3 regions of the Streptomyces sp. NBC_00390 genome follow, and region 2 is predicted to be linked to each of the others. Evidence: riboswitches for the same ligand, from Rfam matches in the RefSeq annotation. Region 2 holds a riboswitch; each other region holds the start of a gene.

Region 1 (3,268 bases), 2.1 Mb from region 2:
ACTTGCGGGCGATCCGGCCGATTTGCGGTGGCGTGGGGGACTCATCATGCGTGGATTGCGCACTCTGCCCGTTGAGTTCACACTTTCCGGAAACTGACGCACGATCAATATCGTGACTTTCACGTGATCTCCGCTGCATCGACTTGTGACTCACGTGCGATCCGACTACGTTCACCGTCGACTCGGCCGTACCAGCAGGCACGCAGTCATCTGTAGTCACGCGAAAGGCAACCGCATGCGCTCCGGGAACGGACGGCACCGCCGACCCCGTCAGGCTCCGGCACTCCTCGTCGCGGCGGGGGTGACCGGCTCCGCCATCGCCATTCCGCTGCTCGGCGCCGGATCCGCCTCCGCGGCGGAAGGGGCCACATGGGACCGCGTCGCCGAGTGCGAGAGCGGTGGCATGTGGAGTGCCGACCTCGACAACGGGTACTACGGCGGGCTGCAGTTCTCGCAGGAGACCTGGGAGGACTACGGCGGCACGGCGTACGCGCCCAGCGCCGACCTCGCCAGCCGCTCCCAGCAGATAGCCGTCGCCGAGAAGGTGCTCGACGCGCAGGGGCCCGAGGCATGGCCCATGTGCGGTGCGATCGCCGGGCTGCAGGGCGATGACGCCGCGGCCGGTGTCGATCCGGGTGTGGAGCTGGGCGAGGTGGTGTCACCGGAGCCGAGCGCTCCGGCCGGGTCGAAGGATCCCGGCACGAGTGACGTGCCGAAGAGCACGCAGGACAAGTCGGATTCAAAGGGTGAATCAGGCACATCGAACCAGGCGGGGCAGTCCGACCCGACCGAGGACGCTTCCGGGGATCCGGCCCCCGAGGGTGCCGACGCGTCGAACGGCACCGGTAAGCACCGGGGTGAACCCGCTCCCGACGAGGCGGAATCGGGTAGTACGGACAAGGATCGTGAAACGGGCCGTCATGCCTCACGTGGCGACAGTTCGGAGCGGGCGGCCGCGGAAGCGGACGCCGAGCCCGGCGCGTACACCGTCCGGCCCGGCGACAGCCTGTGGGCCATCGCCGACGAGCGCGAGGTGTCCGGCGGCTGGAAGGCGATCTACCAGGCCAACGAGGAGACCGTCGGCGCCGACCCCGATCTCATCCTCCCCGGCCAGAGCCTTGATCTCGATCTGAAGTAGCGGCAGTTCGCGGCGTTATGTCCGTTCTGTTCGAGTGAGACAAGGGTCTCTTTGCGGCAACTCGCGTACCGCGCTTGCGCGATCCGGCCATCTCGGGTCTGACCTGCGAAAAAGGGACTTTCCATCCGTCCGGTTCGGGTGATTTCTCCCCGATGTTCACGCTTTGAACATCGGGGAGAGCTGTGTCTACGGTCTGACCGCTCGCCATCGCGGGCCCCGTCGACCGTCACGCCGAATCCTGCCGCCGGTCGGGGGGAACAGTCGTCGCTCACAGCGCCGTAGGCAGGAGCGGGGGACCCAAGGTAAGTGCCGGGCCCGGACGTTGAGACCGACGGACGGAACCGGCTTGGGGTGAAGCCGCGCACCAGGTGCGCGGCCGGGCACTCGTCCCGTGGTTCCTGACGGAACCGGGGACACCCCACCGGCCCGAACCCGACAGCTCACCTCGCAGGCGTCGGTGAGGAGATGTCCCATGCTGCGCGCCACCACGCTCAAGCGCCGTCGCCCGTCCAAGGCCACCCGTTTCGCCACGCTCGTCGGCGTCACCGGTGCCGCCATCGCCGTCCCCGTCCTCGGTGCCACCTCCGCGTCCGCCGCGACCGCGTCCGAGTGGGACACCGTCGCCCAGTGCGAGTCCGGCGGCAACTGGTCCGTCAACACCGGCAACGGTTTCTACGGCGGACTGCAGTTCTCCGCCTCCACCTGGGCCGCATACGGCGGCTCCGCCTATGCCGCGACCGCCGACCAGGCGTCGAAGTCGCAGCAGATCGAGATAGCCGAGAAGGTCCTCGCCGGCCAGGGCAAGGGCGCGTGGCCGCACTGCGGCGTGAACCTGTCCAGCGCCCCGTACGCCGGCGGCGCCGATGCCGCGAAGCCCGCCCCGAAGCGGGCCGAGGCCCCGGTCACCCGTTCCGAGCGCCCGGCGGCCCCGGCGAAGAAGGCCGCCAAGAAGGCCGAGTACAAGGTCAAGGCCGGCGACACCCTGAGCTCGATCGCCAAGGCCGAGAAGGTCAAGGGCGGCTGGAAGAAGCTGTACGACCTGAACAAGGACGTCATCAAGGACGTCAATGTGATCAACCCGGGTCAGCTGCTCCGCCTGGGCTGACCCCCTCCGGGGACGCTCGGCGTCCCCAGGGGCTCCCGCACACCGGTGGACCCGGCGGACCACCGGCCGCCGCGGCAGGCCCCGTCCCCCACTCGCCCCGGTCCGGCGCACCCTTCCCCCCTTGGTGCCGGACCGGGGTTCAGTCCTTCCGGCCCGCGGAAGTGGTTACCGACGGGTAGATCCGGCACCATTTGTCCGGCAGCGGCGGTCTTGATGCCCTTTTTCGTCCCAGGGGGCGGGCATCGGGCAGCCGATGCCCGCGAGGCGGTTAGGCTCTTGCCGCAAGGCCAAAGAGACCTGCACTACCAGCGTCACATCCCAGAAGGAGATGCTCGTGCCGTCCATCGACGTCGTCGTAGCCCGGGAAATCCTGGACTCCCGAGGCAACCCCACGGTCGAGGTCGAGGTTGGCCTCGACGACGGCAGCACGGGTCGTGCTGCCGTTCCGTCCGGCGCCTCCACCGGTGCATTCGAGGCCCTCGAGCTCCGCGACGGTGACCAGAACCGCTACCAGGGCAAGGGCGTCGAGAAGGCCGTCCTCGCCGTCATCGAGCAGATCGGCCCGGAGCTCGTCGGTTACGACGCCACCGAGCAGCGCCTGATCGACCAGGCGATGTTCGACCTGGACGCCACCCCGGACAAGTCCTCGCTCGGTGCCAACGCCATTCTCGGCGTCTCCCTCGCCGTGGCACACGCCGCGTCCGAGGCCTCCGACCTGCCGCTGTTCCGCTACCTCGGCGGCCCGAACGCGCACCTGCTGCCCGTTCCGATGATGAACATCCTGAACGGCGGCTCGCACGCCGACTCCAACGTGGACATCCAGGAGTTCATGATCGCGCCGATCGGTGCGGAGTCCTTCTCCGAGGCCCTGCGCTGGGGCACCGAGGTGTACCACACCCTCAAGAAGGTCCTGAAGCAGAAGGGCCTGTCCACCGGCCTCGGCGACGAGGGCGGCTTCGCGCCGAACCTCGACTCCAACCGCGCCGCCCTGGACCTGATCCTCGAGGCCGTCAAGGAAGCCGGCT
Region 2 (3,268 bases):
CCCGTACTCCAAGCTGCTCGACGAGCGGATCATCTTTCTCGGCACCGCGATCGACGACACGGCGGCCAACGATGTGATCGCCCAGTTCCTGCACCTCGAGTACGCGGCCCCCGACCGGGACATCTCGCTGTACATCAACTCCCCCGGCGGATCGCACAGCGCCATGTCCGCGATCTACGACACGATGCAGGTCGTCACCTGCGACGTGGAGACCTACTGTCTCGGCCAGGCCGCCTCCACCGCCGCCGTGCTGCTCGCCGCCGGTGCGCCGGGCAAGCGGATGGCCCTGCCCGGTGCGCGGATCGTGGTCCAGCAGCCCGCCACCGATGAGCCGTTGCGCGGCATGCCGTCCGATCTGGAGATCCACGCGGCGGAATTGCTGCGGCTGCGGGACCAACTCGCCGGGATGCTGGTGCGGCACACGGGCCTGCCGGCCGAGAAGATCGCCGCCGACCTGGAGCGGGACATCATCCTCGACGCCGCCCAGGCCAAGCAGTACGGCCTGGTCGACCATGTGATCGACAGTCGCAAGACGTCCGTCTCCGGGGCGAGGTGAGCACTCCGTGCTGCCGCCCGAGCTGCCGCCGCTGCCCGCGCTGACCCGGGCCGAGGCCGACTTCATCGACGGCTATCTGGCCGTGGTCGATCTGCTGGGGCGGATCAACCCGGCCCGCGCAGGGCACACCTACGGGGCACTGCGCGCGGCTCAGGCCCTGGTCAGCAGCGCCGCCGCACTCAAGGAGGCCCTGACACTCATGCACATGCGTGGCGAGAGCGAGGTTCATGCCGCGACGCTCGCCGAGGCGCTGCGGGTTCTGGACGGCGAACGGAGAGCGAACCGGGTGACGATGCCACCGAGGACTCCGAGCTGACGGCCATTCCGACCCTGTCAACCGCCATCGGGGTAGCGGCCTTTCTCCCCCGTTCGGTGGAGCCCCCGGAAGTTGTTGCGCGCTGTACGAGTTGCGCAACGCGACGACCGATGTGGCGCCGTGGACCGTTTCACCGCTGGTACGGCGAGGGTCGACGTCAGGCGACCGAGGGGGAAACGGTACTGAATACCCGAACAGATCAGTCGTGATTAGCTTCACAAAAGCCGTTTCAACTCGGAAAACAGACACAGGTGGGTCAGGATCCGTGGGACGACAAGCCCCCGCCACCTCGACGGGGCGGTCCGGGCGGACGCCGAGTCCTGCCGCCGCACCGGATACCTGGTCGACAGAAGTGCATCGGCAGGAGTGGAGGACCCAGCAGTACGGGGTGACCGAGTACGCAGGTCGCCCCTTGGGGTGAAGCCGCTGACAGCGGCCGGGCGTCTTCGCAGGTCCGAACCCGACAGGTCATCCTTCACAGGCGGCTGACGAAGGGTTGCGCATGACTGCGCAGATGGATCTGGCGCTCCTCGTGTCACGAGCGCGTGCCGTATCGGTACTTACTCTCGCCGCTCTCGGCGGCACTCTGATCGCACCCGGCGGAGTCACCCCGGCCCATGCCGTCACGACCCATGCCACCAAGGCACTCCAGGTGGCCGCGTCGAAGAAGGGCTCGCCGTACCGGTACGGCGCCGCAGGGCCGAACCGGTTCGACTGCTCGGGGCTGACGCTCTACTCGTACAAGAGGGCGGGCAAGCGCCTGCCGCGCACCGCCCATCAGCAGTTCAACCGGACCCATCGCATCTCGGCGCGCAACAGACAACGCGGCGACCTGGTCTTCTTCCACTACGGAGGCTTCGTCTTCCACGTGGGGATCTACGCCGGGAAGGGCCGGCTGTGGCACTCGCCCAAGACGGGCTCGGTGGTGCGGCTGGACAGGATCTGGACGAAGCAGGTCTGGTACGGCCGGGTGCGCTGACTGCCGGGTGCGCTGACGGTACGCCAGGCCCGTACCGCGGTGTCCGCGCGCCGCCCATGACGCCCCTGGACGACACGGGCGGCGCGCGCCCCGCACCGCCGAGGCGGGCGCGGACCGGTTTCGCGCCGGGCCGGCACTCGTGCCGGACCGGCGCGGCTCGCTCTCTCAGTTCTGCACCGGGACGCTCCACGGCAGAGCGATCCAGACGGTCTTGCCGCCGTCGGCGGTGGGCGTGATGGACAGGCGTCCGCCGCACTCCGCGGTGAGGCTGCGGATGATGACCATGCCGCGGCCGTTGTCCTGCCGGACCGCCGCCGGCAACCGCTGCGGCCAGCGCGGGTAGCTGTCGGTGACACCGATGCTGAGCTGCTCGTCGCGCTCCAGCCGCAGATCGACGGTGAACGTGGGCGACTGGCCGAAGGTGTGCTGCACGGCATTGGTGGCGAGCTCGGAGACGATGAGCCGTACGGTGTCGGCGGCTTCGGCCTCGACGGGCAGTCCCCACCCGGACACGACACTGGTCACATATCTCCGGGCCGCGGAGACCGAGGCCGGATCGCTCGGCAGAGTCACGGATGCTTCTTGTTTGTCTGCCATGGCGACGCTGTCCCTTTCCCACCGGGGCCGGTCTCCGACTCGTAGCGGATGAAATGCGAGGACGGCCACGGATTGCGCTGCGCGTCAGACTGCCACTTACAGGGCGGCAAGGATGCCGATCCACCGGGATAGGCGTCTATCTGTCGCTCGATGCGGTGAACTCTGCTACGGGAGAACGTATTTGGGGTGGTCGGCGGTGTGCGGCGTCACCGCTCCGGGGCGGTCCGGACAATCGTGTCGACCGCCCTGTCGAGCTGCTGACCTGTGAGGTCGGCGCGGGCCGTGAGCCGGATGCGGGAGATACCGTCCGGCACCGACGGCGGGCGGAAGCACCCGACGACCAGCCCCGCCGCCCGGCAGTCCGCCGCCCAGGCCAGAGCGGCCTCGGGCGAGGGCGCCTGCACCGAGACAACGGCCGCGTCCGGACGCGCCGAGGTCAGACCCGCGGCCGTCAGCCGCCCATGCAGCGTCGCCGCCACCTCACGGGCGCGGCCCGCGAGCTCCGGTTCACGGCGCAGCAGGCGCACGCCGGCCAGCGCCGCCCCGGCCGCGGCCGGGGCGAGGCCGGTGTCGAAGATGAACGTGCGGGCGGTGTTGACGAGATGGTCGATGACCCGGGCCGGTCCGAGGACCGCGCCACCCTGGCTGCCGAGGGACTTGGAGAGGGTGAGCGTGGTGACGACACCGGTACGGCCTGCGAGGCCGGCTGCGTCCAGCGCGCCGCGGCCGCCGTCGCCCAGGACGCCCAGGCCGTGCGCGTCGTCGACGAGCAGGGCGGCACCGGCCGCACGGCAGGCATCGGCGAGCGCCGGCAGCGGGG
Region 3 (3,268 bases), 3.8 Mb from region 2:
GCACTCCGCCGACGACCTTGTACGGCAGTCCGACGCGGATGAAGATCTCCTCGAAGACACGGGACTGGGCGTTCGTCCGGTAGAAGACGGCGACGTCGCCGGCCTTCGCCTCCGCGTTGTCGGTCAGCCGGTCGATCTCGTCGGCGACGAACTGGGCCTCGTCGTGCTCGGTGTCCGCGACATAGCCGGTGATCTGCGCGCCGGCCCCGGCGTTGGTCCACAGGTTCTTCGGACGGCGGCTCTCGTTGCGCTCGATGACCGCGTTGGCGGCCGAGAGGATCGTCTGGGTGGAGCGGTAGTTCTGCTCCAGCAGGATCGTGGTCGCCTCCGGGTAGTCCTCCTCGAACTGGAGGATGTTGCGGATGGTGGCGCCACGGAAGGCGTAGATCGACTGGTCGGCGTCACCGACGACGCACAGCTCGGCAGGCCCCAGGTCCTCGTATCCCGTACCCACCAGCTCGCGCACGAGTGTGTACTGAGCGTGGTTGGTGTCCTGGTACTCGTCCACCAGGACGTGCCGGAACCGTCGCCGGTAGTGCTCGGCGACGTCCGGGAACGCCTGCAGCAGGTGGACGGTGGTCATGATGATGTCGTCGAAGTCGAGGGCGTTGGCCTCGCGCAACCGCGACTGGTACATGCGGTACGCCTCGGCCAGCGTCTTCTCGAAACCTCCCCCCGAGCCTCCGGCCTGGGAGGTACCCCCAGCCGCGCGGTCCGCGAAGGTCTCCTCGTCGATCAGCTCGTTCTTCAGGTTCGAGATCTGGGCGCTGAAGGACTTCGGCGGAAACTTCTTCGGGTCGAGGTCCAGGTCCCGGCAGACGAGAGCCATCAGCCGCTTCGAATCGGCCGCGTCGTAGATCGAGAACGACGAGGTGAAACCCAGCTTCTTGGACTCGCGGCGCAGGATACGGACGCATGCGCTGTGGAACGTGGAGACCCACATCGCGTTCGCCCGCGGCCCGACGAGCTGCTCGACACGCTCCTTCATCTCACCGGCGGCCTTGTTGGTGAAGGTGATCGCCAGTATCTGGCCGGGGTGCACATGGCGGGTCGCCAGCAAGTGGGCGATCCGGTGGGTGAGCACCCGGGTCTTGCCGGATCCCGCTCCGGCGACGATGAGCAGCGGTGACCCGGTGTGCGCGACGGCGGCGCGCTGCTGTTCGTTCAGCCCTTCGAGGAGGGCTGCCGGGTCCAGGACGGGGCGCGGAGCTCCGTCGCGGTAGTACCCGTCCCTGGCCGGGGGCACGTCGAAAGCACCCTCGAAGAGATCGTCCGGAACCTGCTCCGGAGCCGACTCCTCTGGGGGCGGCGGGTGCTCCTCCGCGTGGGGCTGGAGGTCTGCCAGGAAGCTGTCGTCAAAGAGGCTGCTCATCGCTCTACGAGTCTAGGCCGCCCCGCCGACAGACGTGGACGCCGCCCGAAACCCCGCACTCCCGGGAGCGTGAAGTGGTACGCCGGCGGGCGCGGGACCTGCTCCCGGCCCGGTGTCCGCGCCCGCGCGCAGCGCGCTGACCTGTAGGCCAGGGCCGGCTCCGGACACGGCGGAGTTCCGGTTACCCCTGGTACCCCTCACCCACGCCTGAGGCAAGGTCACGAAAATGTATCGGACAAATCGAACATCAACCTTCCCAGCAGCCGCACGAGTTGGCTAGCGTGCTCGTCCAGACGGTCCGTACCCCCCTGGCGACCCACGTCACATCGGGCGGTCTGCGCCGAATCCGGGCTTTCCGCAAGGAAGTTCGGAACCGGGGACCCACTATGCACAACCGGGGTGAATCGGACCTGGCTCGAACTGGTCCGTAGGGCATCTTCCGTTCGCCCGAACCCGACAGCTAACCCGGTAGGCGGTACACGGAAGAAGGAGATGTCGGCCTTGGCGTCGCATCGCAAGCCCCGCAGCCGTACGGCGAAACCCTCGACCGCCGTCGGGTTCACCACGGCCGCCCTCGCCGGTGTCACCCTGCTGTCCTCGCAGAGCGCAGGCGCCGCGCCCGCCGAGCCGAAGCCCTCCATCGAGGAGGTGCAGAAGAAGGTCGACGACCTGTACCGGCAGGCCGGCACCGAGACGCAGAGGTACAACAAGGCCAAGGAGGCCACGGAGGGGAAGCGCCGCGAAGTCGGCAAGCTGCTCGACGAGGCGGCCCAGCGCACCGAGAAGCTGAACGAGTCCCGCCGGGCGCTGGGCAACTACGCCGCGGCGCAGTACCGCACGGGCGCGGTCACCCCGACCGCCGCCCTGCTGTTCGCCGACAGCCCCCAGGCGTACTTCGACCAGAGTCAGCTGATGGACCGGATGACGGACCAGCAGCGCGAGACGATCAGCGAGTACGAGACCGAGCGGGCCGCCGCCGCCGAGCAGCGGTCCGAGGCGACGAAGAGCCTCGAGTCCCTCACCGAGTCGCAGCAGGCGCTGCGCGAGAGCAAGCGGACCGTGCAGACCAAGCTCGCCGAGGCGCGCGAACTGCTGTCGAAGCTGACGGCGCAGGAGAAGGCCCGGCTCGCGGAGATCGAGCGCCAGAAGGAGGAGGAGGCGCGCCGCAAGGCTGAGGCGAAGGCCAAGGCGGAGGCGGAGGCCCGAGCCCAGGCGGAGGCCGAGCGCCGGCAGCAGGAACAGCAGAACGACACGAGCCCGGGGACGGGTACGGGCACCGGCACCGGCACCGGCACCGGCACGTCGCCCGACAGCGGCTATGCCGCCAAGGCCGACAAGGTGCTCGCCTTCGCCCGCGCCCAGATCGGCAAGCCGTACGTCTGGGGCGCGACCGGCCCCAGCTCCTACGACTGCTCGGGCCTGACCCAGGCGGCATGGAAGGCCGCCGGCGTCGAGCTGCCGCGTACCACCTGGGACCAGGTGAAGGTCGGCCAGCGGGTCGCGACGGGCGACCTGGTCCCCGGAGACCTGGTCTTCTTCTACGACGACATCAGCCACGTCGGCATCTACATCGGCGGCGGCAAGATGATCCACGCCCCCAAGCCGGGCGCAAACGTCCGCGAGGAGTCCATCTACTACATGCCGATCTACGGCAGCGTCCGCCCGGCCTGACCGGGGCGAAGCGCAAAACAGCGCCCGGGTGGCCGAGCCGCCCGGGCGCTGCGCTGTCCTTGAGGACGTCTCACGTCCACAGGGTCGCGATGAAGATGTTCGCCACGGTCAGGCCGCCGACCGCGCCGAACACCGCCTTGTCGACCTTCTCCTCGTCGCGCTTGACGTAGACCAGCGCCAGGATCACCACCAGGACCGCGAGCTTGATGCCGATCTTGAGGTTGT

Evidence for each region. Region 2 has a riboswitch for cyclic di-AMP ahead of OHS70_RS32060 (C40 family peptidase). Riboswitches for the same ligand answer to the same signal wherever they lie in the genome.
Region 1: linked by a shared signal. The riboswitch ahead of OHS70_RS22385 (transglycosylase family protein) and the one ahead of OHS70_RS32060 (C40 family peptidase) in region 2 are both predicted to bind cyclic di-AMP.
Region 3: linked by a shared signal. The riboswitch ahead of OHS70_RS14340 (C40 family peptidase) and the one ahead of OHS70_RS32060 (C40 family peptidase) in region 2 are both predicted to bind cyclic di-AMP.

Annotation. Positions count from the first base shown of each region.
Region 1 is NZ_CP107945.1:5,076,091-5,079,358, forward strand. It holds gene OHS70_RS22375 (cytochrome P450 family protein) at 1-97, shown strand, start outside; gene OHS70_RS22380 (transglycosylase family protein) at 236-1,138, shown strand; cyclic di-AMP (ydaO/yuaA leader) riboswitch at 1,403-1,607, shown strand; gene OHS70_RS22385 (transglycosylase family protein) at 1,611-2,243, shown strand; gene eno (phosphopyruvate hydratase) at 2,578-3,268, shown strand, end outside.
Region 2 is NZ_CP107945.1:7,218,260-7,221,527, reverse strand. It holds gene OHS70_RS32070 (ATP-dependent Clp protease proteolytic subunit) at 1-556, shown strand, start outside; gene OHS70_RS32065 (hypothetical protein) at 564-872, shown strand; cyclic di-AMP (ydaO/yuaA leader) riboswitch at 1,216-1,371, shown strand; gene OHS70_RS32060 (C40 family peptidase) at 1,375-1,851, shown strand; gene OHS70_RS32055 (ATP-binding protein) at 2,017-2,448, opposite strand; gene OHS70_RS32050 (8-amino-7-oxononanoate synthase) at 2,655-3,268, opposite strand, start outside.
Region 3 is NZ_CP107945.1:3,373,999-3,377,266, forward strand. It holds gene pcrA (DNA helicase PcrA) at 1-1,372, opposite strand, end outside; cyclic di-AMP (ydaO/yuaA leader) riboswitch at 1,701-1,862, shown strand; gene OHS70_RS14340 (C40 family peptidase) at 1,865-3,043, shown strand; gene OHS70_RS14345 (hypothetical protein) at 3,114-3,268, opposite strand, start outside.